3 regions of the Micromonospora sp. bgisy143 genome follow, and region 2 is predicted to be linked to each of the others. Evidence: riboswitches for the same ligand, from Rfam matches in the RefSeq annotation. Region 2 holds a riboswitch; each other region holds the start of a gene.

Region 1 (3,265 bases), on a different contig from region 2:
GCGACGGTGGTGCCGCTCTTCGTGGCCACCGTCGTCGCCGCCGTGGTGCTGTGGCCGCGCGACGGCGCACCGACGAGCGGCGGTGCGACGGACGTGCCGCGCTACCACGGCACGGTGACCCGGGTGGTGACCGAACCGTGCCCGCCCTCGGCCAGCCCCGAGGGCGGGGCGGCCAGCGGGCCGTGCGGCACCGTGGACGTCCGCGTCGACGACGGTCCGAACGCCGGCGGGCAGGTGAGCACGCCCGTCCCCGCCGGGCCGGGAGCGCCGCGCGTCGAGGTGGGCGACGAGGTCGTCCTGGTCGAGCTGTCCGACCCGACCGATCCCGCCACCAGCACCTGGAACATCGCCGAGCACCAGCGCGGGACGCCGCTGGTGTGGCTCGTGGTGGTCTTCGCCGCCGCGATCGTCGCGTTCGGCCGGTGGCGGGGCCTCGCCGCGCTCGCCGGTCTGGCCGCCAGCTTCGCCATCCTGCTCACCTTCGTGTTGCCGGCCATCGGCGCCGGCCGGTCCCCGCTGCTGGTGGCCGTGGTCGGCGCGGCCCTGATCATGTTCGTGGTGCTCTACCTGACGCACGGGGTGACCGCGCAGACCTCCGTCGCGGTTCTCGGCACCCTGGGCAGCCTGGTGCTCACCGGCGTGCTCGCGACCATCGCCACGGCCGCCACCCAGCTCACCGGCTTCGGCAGCGAGGACGCCACCACGCTCTCGATGTTCCAGTCCGATGTGGACCTGCGCGGCCTGCTGCTCGCCGGGATCATCATCGGCTCACTCGGGGTACTCGACGACGTGACCGTCACCCAGGCCGCCACCGTCACCGAGCTGGCCAACGCCAACCCCGGGCTGGGTCGGCGACAGCTCTACCGGGCGGCCACCCGGGTCGGTCGGGCGCACATCGCCTCCACGGTCAACACCATCGTGCTGGCGTACGCGGGCGCGTCACTGCCGCTGCTGCTTCTGCTCACCGCCGACTCGCGTCCCATCGGGCAGATCCTGACCAGCGAGTTCCTGGCCCAGGAGATCGTCCGCAGCGCGGTCGCCACGCTCGGCCTGATCGCCGCCGTACCCCTCACCACCGGGCTGGCCGCGGTGGTGACCGCGGCCGGATCGACGACCCCGACCGACGCGGACGCCCCGGCGCCGCGCCCCCGCGCGGACCGCGCGGAGGCGCTGGCCGCTCTCAGTTCCCCGCCTGCGGGTCGGGCCGACGGGCCCGATCCGCAGCGGGAGGCAAACCCATCCACCGCCACCACTGGGTGGCCAGAGCCGAACAGGAGCACGGATACGGCATGGTGACACTCCTCAGCGTGACCGGATCGGGCACCCGCCCTGAGAACCGCGTCACTGGTCACTCAACGCCATGGCGAAATGACGCTTTTAGTCGGCATCAGGACGTAGCTCAGGCGGTGGACTCTCGGGTAACCTCGCTGCCGGTCACCGACGAAGGCGCGCAGCGGCGCCTGCGGTGCCACCGCCCAATCGCCAACCGGCGAGCCGGGGACCCAGGTACGTGGGGTGAATCCGCGACAGCGGTAGGGGCCACTTCCGCCCCGAACCCGTCAGCTAACCCGGTCGGCGGTCGACGGAAGGGAAGATTGTGACGGCACCCCTACGCCGCTGGTTGACGCCCGTGGTGGCCGTGCTCGCTGCGCTGACCGTGTTCGCCGGGCCCCTCCCGGCCCACGCCGCCCCGACGACCCCCACGCCGTCCGGGCACGAGGAGGCCGACGAGCCCAAGCTGATCACCGACGTGATCGAGCAGACCAACCGGGACTACGTGGCGGCCAAGTCCAAGTTGGACAAGTCGAAGAAGCGGCAGCTCGAACTGGCGGTGGAGGTCGAGCGGGCCAAGGCCGACCTGGCCGCGCTGGAGCCGCAGGTCGCGCAGATCGCCGCCCAGTCGTACCGGACCGGTCGGATCGGCGCGATGGCCATGCTGCTGGAGAGCGACGCCCCGGACTCGTTCGTCCAGCGGGCGGCGGCGCTCGACGAGATGAACATGGTCAACGGGAAGAAGCTCGCCGAGGTCAACGCGGTGAAGGCCCGCGCCGAGCAGGCCAAGCTGGCGCTCGACGCCGAGGTACGCGAGCAGCAGAAGCAGACCGCGCTGATGGCGAAGGACAAGCGCGACGCGGAGAAGTCACTCGCGCTGGTCGGCGGTCAGGGTTTCACCGGCGGCCTGGTGGACGCCACCTCGCCGGTCGCCCGGATCGGCCCGGGGCGCACCGCCGACGGCGACTGGAAGCCCCAGTCGTGCAGCGAGGACGACCCGACCACCTCCGGCTGCGTCACGCCGCGCACGCTGCACGCGTACAAGGAGGTCAAGCGGGCCGGCTTCAACCGGTTCGTGGGCTGCCACCGCAACGGTGGACCGTACGAGCACCCGAAGGGCCGCGCCTGTGACTGGTCGCTGCAGAAGAGCGGCTTCAGCCCGTGGCACAACAACGACACCCGGATGTACGGCAACAACGTCGCCGCGTTCCTCATCCGCAACGCCGACCGGCTCGGTATCTACTACGTGATCTGGAACCGGCAGATCTGGTTCCCGGCGACCGGCTGGAAGTCGTACAGCGGGCCGTCCAACCACACCGACCACGTACACATGTCGTTGCTCTGATCGACGCCCGCAGAGCGAGGGCCGTCCCGCGTCCGGCGGGGCGGCCCTCGACGCGTCAGGCGGCGGTGGTCGCCGCCGGGTCGTCCGAGGCGTCGCCGGCCGGTACCGGAGTCACCGGTCGCACCACTCCGGCGGCGAGCCGGTACGACATCCCCACCACCGCGCACCGCTCCTGCGCCACCGCGTCGGCCAACACGGGCGACTGCGCGAGCAGCGTCTCGACGGTCTGCGCGATGTGGATGTCGACGATCCCGTCGATGTCGTCCACGCCCTCGGCCGTGGCTCGCCGCAGGCTGGGCAGCACCGCGTCGACGACCGCCGGGAGGTGCCCCGGGGGCGCGATGCCGGTGGCCGCCGCCTCGCGGGCCGCCTGCACGGCGCCGCAGGAGTCGTGCCCGAGCACCACCACCAGCGGCGTACCGAGGACGGCCACCGCGTACTCCACGCTGCCCAGCACCTCCGACCCGGTGGTGTGCCCGGCCGTACGGACGACGAAGAGGTCACCCAGCCCTCGGTCGAAAATGATCTCGGCGGCCAGGCGGGAGTCGGAGCAGCCGACGATCACCGCGAAGGGGTGCTGCCCGTCCGCCACGGCGGCCCGGTGGCCGGCGTCCTGGTTGGGGTGGTGCGGCGCTCCGGCCACGAAGC
Region 2 (3,265 bases):
AGGTTGGCTCGGATACCGGTGTTGTATCCGGGCCAACCTCCAACGCAGCCGGGCGTCGTCTGGGCCCGCCGCAGGCCGGCCAGGGGCTTCGACACACGCCCTAACCGCTGCGACCGGAGACACATCACAGCAGGTCGGCGGTTTAGCCGACCGCCCACGGGTGAATTCTTGACCGGAAAGCCTGACGAGGGGGGCCCATGTCCGACGAGACCAGCAACCGACCGAGCCGTCGCGCCGAACGCCCGGACGACGTGACCGACCCGCTGCTGTGGCAGCTCGCGGTCGACGTGCTCGACGCGCACGAGCCCGACGACGAGGGTCACTGCCGCAATCTCCAGTGCGCCGGCCAGTCCTGGCCGTGCACGGCGCGTACCACGGCCGAGCAGTCGCTGCGACTGGCCCGCAGCACCCCCGACGCGGCCGGGACGGCCGACGGCGGCGGGGCCGAGAGGCCGGCCGGGACGGCCGCGCCGGCGCCGCGCTGGGGCTGGAACGCCGACGTGATGGCCCGCCGCGAGGCGCGGACGGCCGCCTCGGCGGCGTGACGCGTCCCCGCGGGGACAGCACAGACGAACGAACGCTCGGCCGGGGATCCGGCCGAGCGTTCGCCTGTGGTACGTCAGAGAGCGAGCCGCTGCCCCGGGAGGATCAGACCCGGGTCCGCGCCGATCAGCTGACGGTTGCGCTCGTACAGGGCCTGCCAGCCGCCGCTCTGCCGGTGCCGCTCGGCGATCTCCGACAGGGTGTCCCCCGGCCGGACCACGTACGTGTCACCGCTGGCCGCCGGGGCGGTCCGCTCGTGGTTACGGGTAGCCGGCCGGTCGCCGCGCGACGAGTGCTCCCTGCCGGCGGTGGACGGCGACGACTTGCCGGTCGACGTCGTCGAGGACTTCCTGGTGGACTTCGTCGAGGACTTGCCGGTGGACTTCGTCGCGGAGCCGCCCGACGAGCCGCCCTTGCGGCCGCAGGTCGGCCACGCGCCGATGCCCTGCCCGTCGAGCACCTTCTCGGCGATCGCGATCTGCTCGCCGCGGCTGGCCAGGTCGGCGCGGGCGGCGTACTTCTTGCCGCCGTAGCCGGCCCAGGTGCCCTGGGAGAACTGCAAACCGCCGTAGTAGCCGTTCCCGGTATTGATCTTCCAGTTGCCGCCGGACTCGCACTGGGCGATCGCGTCCCAGTTGACACCGGCCTGGGCCGGGGCCGCCGGGCCGAAAAGGGCGACGGCGCCGGTGACCGCGCCGACGGCCAGGGTGCCGACGGCGACGCGGCGGGTGGTGACCCGTCGATGACGGGGGGTGTACGCAGACGTCATGGAACTTTCCTCCACGCCGGCGAGGTGAGCTGTCGGGTTCGGGCCGAGGAGCCCGGCCGCGCGCTGCGGCTTCACCCCGAGGTGACATGCACCGAGGAACCTGGGTCCCCCGCTCCTGCCCGGGTTCTGTTTCCGACGACCGGGGGCAGGATTTGGCGTTACCGGTCGCGGCGTCCACGGTGGCGGACCCGACCGACGGTAGGCACGGTCGCCGACGGTCGCCCACCGCTTGTGAAGTTGTTCACCGGCCCACGCGGGGCACCCCGGCCAGCGGTTGCGGACGACGTCCACCTGTGCACCGACCACGATGGACCGATTCCGATCACGGTGTGACGCGTACCTGGCGAATTGACGTTCGGACAGGAAACCGTAGACAGCCGGTCGCGATGCTCCGAAGCGCACCGGGTCCATCCCGGACCCCACACGCAGGAGGAACCCATGGCGCTCCAGCAGAGTCGCACCGGCCGTCGCCGCGCCGCGGCCACCCTCGTCGCCGTACTGGCCGGCGTGGGCCTGACCCTGTCCACGCCGGCCGCCGCACAGGCGGCCAGCCCGTGCACCAGCCTGACCTTCTACCGGGTCGGCGGCTACCCGGGCGGGGCGGACATGCACGTGCCGACCGTCGGCTGGCAGACCGGGAACAAGAGCTGCTACCTCAGCTACGGCCACTCGAACTCGGCGGTGCTGGTGTTGCAGGAGGCGCTGAACAACTGCTACTCGCGGTCGCTCACCCTGGACGGCAACTACGGTTCGAAGACCCGCGAGGCCGTCCGGTACGCCCAGCAGAAGATCAACGAGGACATCGTGTACGCGAACATCGCCGAGGACGGCGAGTACGGCCCGCAGACCCGCGCCTACATGGGCTTCGCGATCTTCGGGGTCAACGGCGGTCCGGTCATCCCCAACGTCTGCTACTACCCGGGCTGACACCACCCGCAGCGCCGGCCGGGGTCCCCCGTGGACTCCGGCCGGCGCCGTGGTGGCCCCCCACAGGTACGGCTGCGCCGGGTCAGCCCCGCCCCCGCGCAGCCGTCGGATCAGCAGACCCGGACCGCCTCGATCCGCTTGTTCCAGGTTCCCCCGATGGCGGCCGTGTCGTACGCCAGGTTCGCCCGGTAGCCGTACGCGTGCTGGTAGCCGAGCAGGCCGGTGGCGTTCGCGTTGTCCCAGAAGGTGGAGACGGTGCCGGACGGCCGGTTGTTGATGATCGACTGAGCCTGGTTGCGGAAGTACGAGGGCAGCGTGACGTCCTTACACCAGTTGTACGGCCCGTCGAGCAGGAAGATGTCGCCGCTGAAGTTGGCCCCGGAGTACAGGCAGAGCAGACCCGACGGGCAGGCGTAGTTGGCCTGGGCCGGGCTCGGAGCGACGCCGAGTGTGGCGCCCACGGCGACCACGCCGAGCAGCGCCGACGTGAGTCTTCGCAGAGCAGTTCGCACGATGATGACCTCCGGTGTCGTCACGACCGGGACCGGCCGTGAGTCGAGTTGCCGACATCACGTTGATCGATGTCGTTGTGCCAACGATGATCTGCGCGGAAGGTCGACGAATTCCTGCCGGAACCTCAATCCGGGGTGTCCCGGCACCGGGTGGGCGACCGGCAGCACAGCGAGCGGCGATTCATGGAAATTCGGGTCCTCGGGCCGGTCGAGGTCTGGGCGGAAGGTCATCCGGTCGATGCCGGAGCGGCCCGCCAGCGCGCCGTGCTGGCCGCGCTGGCGGTCGACGTGGGCCGACCGGTCCACCTGGACGCTCTGGTGGACCGGGTCTGGGGCGACGCGTCGCCGCCCCGCGTCCGCCACAACCTGCACGTCTATCTCGCCCGGCTCCGCCGGGTGCTGGCCGACGCGGGCGCACCCGACGCGTTGGCCCGCCGGTCGGGCGGTTATCTCCTGGACCTGCCGCCGGAGACGGTGGACGGCCCGCACTTCGAGGCGCTGCGGCACCGGGCCG
Region 3 (3,265 bases), on a different contig from region 2:
ATCACCGTCGTGATCACCAGCTTGATCACCACCCACCGGTAGCGCAGCAGGCCCCAGGGGGTGAGCAGCGCGCTGGCGACACCGACGAGCCACACGAGCACGCTCAGCGGCGCGAAGAGCACGGTGCCGACGAGTCCGGCGACCGGGTAGACCACGGCCGGATCGGCGCCGCGCTGGGCCGCGATGCCGAGGGTGAGCAGCACCAGGTCGGCTCCGAGCCAGCCGAGGGAGGTGACCAGGTGCAGGGTGAGCAGGGCCTTGCGGGTGGTGGGCGCGATTCGCGGCATACCCCGAATGCTGCCGACCCGACCCGGCGCCGTCGTCCGACCGCCGACGACGTCCGGGGTACGCCCGCTGACGTACCCCGGACGTCCGGGTCAGTACACCGACAGGTGTACGTGGTTGGTGTGGTCGCTGGAGGGGTCGCCGTTCCCCCCGCTGTACGCCTTCCAGCCGCTGCTGGGCAGCCAGATCTGCTTGAACCAGATCACGTAGAGCACCGCGAGCCGGTCGGCGTTGCGGATGAAGTACGCGGCCAGGTTGTTGCCGTACGTCTTGTCCCCGCCGCTGGCGACCCCGCCGAAGCCGCCCTTCTGCGCGGCGAAGTCGCAGGCCCGGCCCTTGGGGTGCTCGCCCGAGCCGCCGTTGCGGTGACAGGAGACGTACCGGGTGAAGCCGGCGGCCTTGGCCTGGTTGAGCGCGTGCAGCGTGCGGGGGGTGATGCAGCCGCTGGCCGGGGTCGGGTCGTTGACGCTGCACGACTCGGACGGCCAGGAGCCGTCGGAGTTGCGGGGGGCGGGCTGGGCGTTGGCGGTGGAGGTGCCCCGGTTGGAGCCGGTGTCGGCGGCGGTGGTGCGGGCCTTGTCGTTGGCGACGGTCAGGGCCCGCTCGGCCTGCTCCTTGCGCTTGGCCATCACCTCGACCTGCTTACGCTGTTCCCGGATCTCGCCGTCCAGGGCGACGCGGGTGCGGTTCGCCTCGTCCCGGGTGGCGTGCAGGTCGCGCAGTACCCGGTCCTCGTTGGCGGCCACCACGTCGAGGGCGGCCGCCCGGTCCATGAAGCCCTCGGGGGTGTTGCTGTTGAGCAGGGCCGAGACGGTGCTGAGTCGACCGGTGCGGTACGCCACGCCGGCGATCTCGCCGACCTTGCCGTTGCGCACGGTCATCTCGGCCTCGGTGTTCTTGAGCTTGACCGCGAGTTGCTGCTGCCGCTGGACGGAGGTGTCCAGGGCGCGCTTCGCGTCCAGGTAGCCCTTGCTGGCGGCCTCGAGTTGGGCCCGCAGCGCGGGGGTGCCGCCCTCCTCGTCACCGTCCGGTGCCATCGCGGCCCGCAGGCCGCCGGGGGGAGCGGCGCTGGCGGCGCCGACCGGGAGCGCGACGCCGAGGGTGACCATCATGACGATCAGTGCCGCCAGTCGGGCGGCCAGAGGTCGTGCTGGTGCCACTACGCATGTCCTTCCGTCAGCCGCCGACCGGGTTAGCTGACGGGTTCGGGACGGAAGATCCCTACCGCTGACGCGGATGCACCCCAGGAACATGGTTCCCCGGTTCGCCCTGTCGGGCGATTAGGCGGCGGCCGCCACCGGCGCCGGGAGGCGCCGCCGGGTGGTGGCCGGGACAGAGCCTACCGGTGCTGGTGGGGTCTGTGCAGCCGATGTGACGGACGGTGCGGGCGTGGTGACGCAGACGCTCACCACTCGACGGAACCGCACGCCCCCGGGGCGGCCCCGGGCTCGGTCTGCAACGTGGCGTGTTCGATGCGGAAGTCGTCCCGCAGGGCGGTGCGCGCCGCGGTGAGCACCGCGCCGACCTCCGCGCCGGGCGCCATGGTCAGGTGCGCGGAGGCCACCTCCATGCCCGAGGTGAGCGTCCAGACGTGCAGGTCGTGCACCTCGACCACGCCGGGCACCGCGGCCAGCCGGTCGTGCACGGCGGTGACCTGGAGGTGTTCCGGGGCGGCCTGCACGAGGATGCGTACGGCGGCACGCCCCAGCCGCCAGGTGCGCGGCAGGATGAACACGCCGATGGCGACCGCGACCAGCGGGTCGGCCCACCACCAGTCGGTGACCGTGATGAGCAGCGCCGCGCCGATCACGCCGAGCGAGCCGAGCAGGTCGCCCAGCACCTCCAGGTAGGCGCCCTGGAGGTTGATGCTCTCCCGGGCGCCGGCGCGCAGCAGCGCGAACGCGATCACGTTCGCGAGCAGGCCGAGGACGGCCACCGTGAGCATCGGCCCGCTGAGCACCTCGTGCGGGTCGCCGAACCGGCCGATCGCCTCGATCACCACGTAGACCGCCACGCCGGAGAGCAGCACGGCGTTGGCCAGCGCGGCGAGCACCTCGAGGCGGTAGAGCCCGAACGTGCGCTGCGGATCGCCGGTGGCCCGTCGGGTGGCGGTGATCGCGGCGAGCGCCATCCCGATGCCGAGCACGTCGGTGAACATGTGCCCGGCGTCGGAGAGCAGGGCCAGCGAGCCGGTGTGGAAGGCGGCCACCGCCTCGACCACCATCAGGGTGGCGAGCAGCCCGAAGGCGGCCCAGAGCCGTCCCCGGTGCTGGTGGGCGGCGTTGGCGACCGACGCGTGGTGGTGGTCATGTCCTGCTCCCACGAAACCCACCCTCCGACGCCGCCCGGGACCGGGTCAAATGTATGCTCACATCGCTATGTGTGCAACTGTACGGGCGGCCCCGTCCGACCGGTACCGCCAACGCGACGGTCAGCCGGTCGGGTCGATGGTGGTGAGCCGCTGGGTGGCGCGCGAGAGCGCCACGTAGAGCGTGCGGACCCCGGAGCCCGGATCGGCCCGGATCTCGCTCGGGGCGACCAGCACCACCCCGTCGTACTCCATGCCCTTGGCCTCCAGGCTGGTCACCACCTGCAAGCGCGCCGCGGCGAGCGCGCCGAGCCAACCGGCGACCTCGTCGCGGCGGGTGACCGGCGTGATCACCCCGACCGTGCCGTCGACCTCGCCCAGCAGGCCGGTGGCCGCCTCCATCACCGTGGCCCGGAGCCTGGCGGGCGGCACCACCAGCTCGACCGGGTCGACACCGGTGGAGCGGACGGCCGTCGGCAGGGACAGATCCGGGTAGAGCCGGCGGATCTCCGCCGCCGCCACCGCGAAGATCTCCGCCGAGTTGCGGTAGTTGGTGGTGAGCGTGAACTCGTGCCGTTTGCGCCGGCCCAGCGCCTGGTCACGGGACCGGGTCAGCTCCTCGGGGTCGCCGGTCCACGCGGTCTGCGCCGGGTCGCCCACCACCGTCCACGA

Evidence for each region. Region 2 has a riboswitch for cyclic di-AMP ahead of AC3EN4_RS25920 (transglycosylase family protein). Riboswitches for the same ligand answer to the same signal wherever they lie in the genome.
Region 1: another riboswitch for cyclic di-AMP. It lies ahead of AC3EN4_RS01710 (coiled-coil domain-containing protein); the one in region 2 lies ahead of AC3EN4_RS25920 (transglycosylase family protein).
Region 3: another riboswitch for cyclic di-AMP. It lies ahead of AC3EN4_RS29765 (coiled-coil domain-containing protein); the one in region 2 lies ahead of AC3EN4_RS25920 (transglycosylase family protein).

Annotation. Positions count from the first base shown of each region.
Region 1 covers NZ_JBYIRN010000001.1:358,996-362,260, forward strand. The annotation lists gene AC3EN4_RS01705 (YibE/F family protein) at 1-1,296, shown strand, start outside; cyclic di-AMP (ydaO/yuaA leader) riboswitch at 1,463-1,593, shown strand; gene AC3EN4_RS01710 (coiled-coil domain-containing protein) at 1,598-2,617, shown strand; gene AC3EN4_RS01715 (carbonic anhydrase) at 2,673-3,265, opposite strand, start outside.
Region 2 covers NZ_JBYIRN010000027.1:90,361-93,625, reverse strand. The annotation lists gene AC3EN4_RS25925 (hypothetical protein) at 198-545, shown strand; gene AC3EN4_RS25920 (transglycosylase family protein) at 620-1,312, opposite strand; cyclic di-AMP (ydaO/yuaA leader) riboswitch at 1,312-1,480, opposite strand; gene AC3EN4_RS25915 (peptidoglycan-binding domain-containing protein) at 1,751-2,239, shown strand; gene AC3EN4_RS25910 (peptidase inhibitor family I36 protein) at 2,350-2,751, opposite strand; gene AC3EN4_RS25905 (AfsR/SARP family transcriptional regulator) at 2,935-3,265, shown strand, end outside.
Region 3 covers NZ_JBYIRN010000040.1:18,014-21,278, forward strand. The annotation lists gene AC3EN4_RS29760 (hypothetical protein) at 1-287, opposite strand, end outside; gene AC3EN4_RS29765 (coiled-coil domain-containing protein) at 378-1,445, opposite strand; cyclic di-AMP (ydaO/yuaA leader) riboswitch at 1,451-1,582, opposite strand; gene AC3EN4_RS29770 (cation diffusion facilitator family transporter) at 1,691-2,608, opposite strand; gene AC3EN4_RS29775 (HelD family protein) at 2,717-3,265, opposite strand, start outside.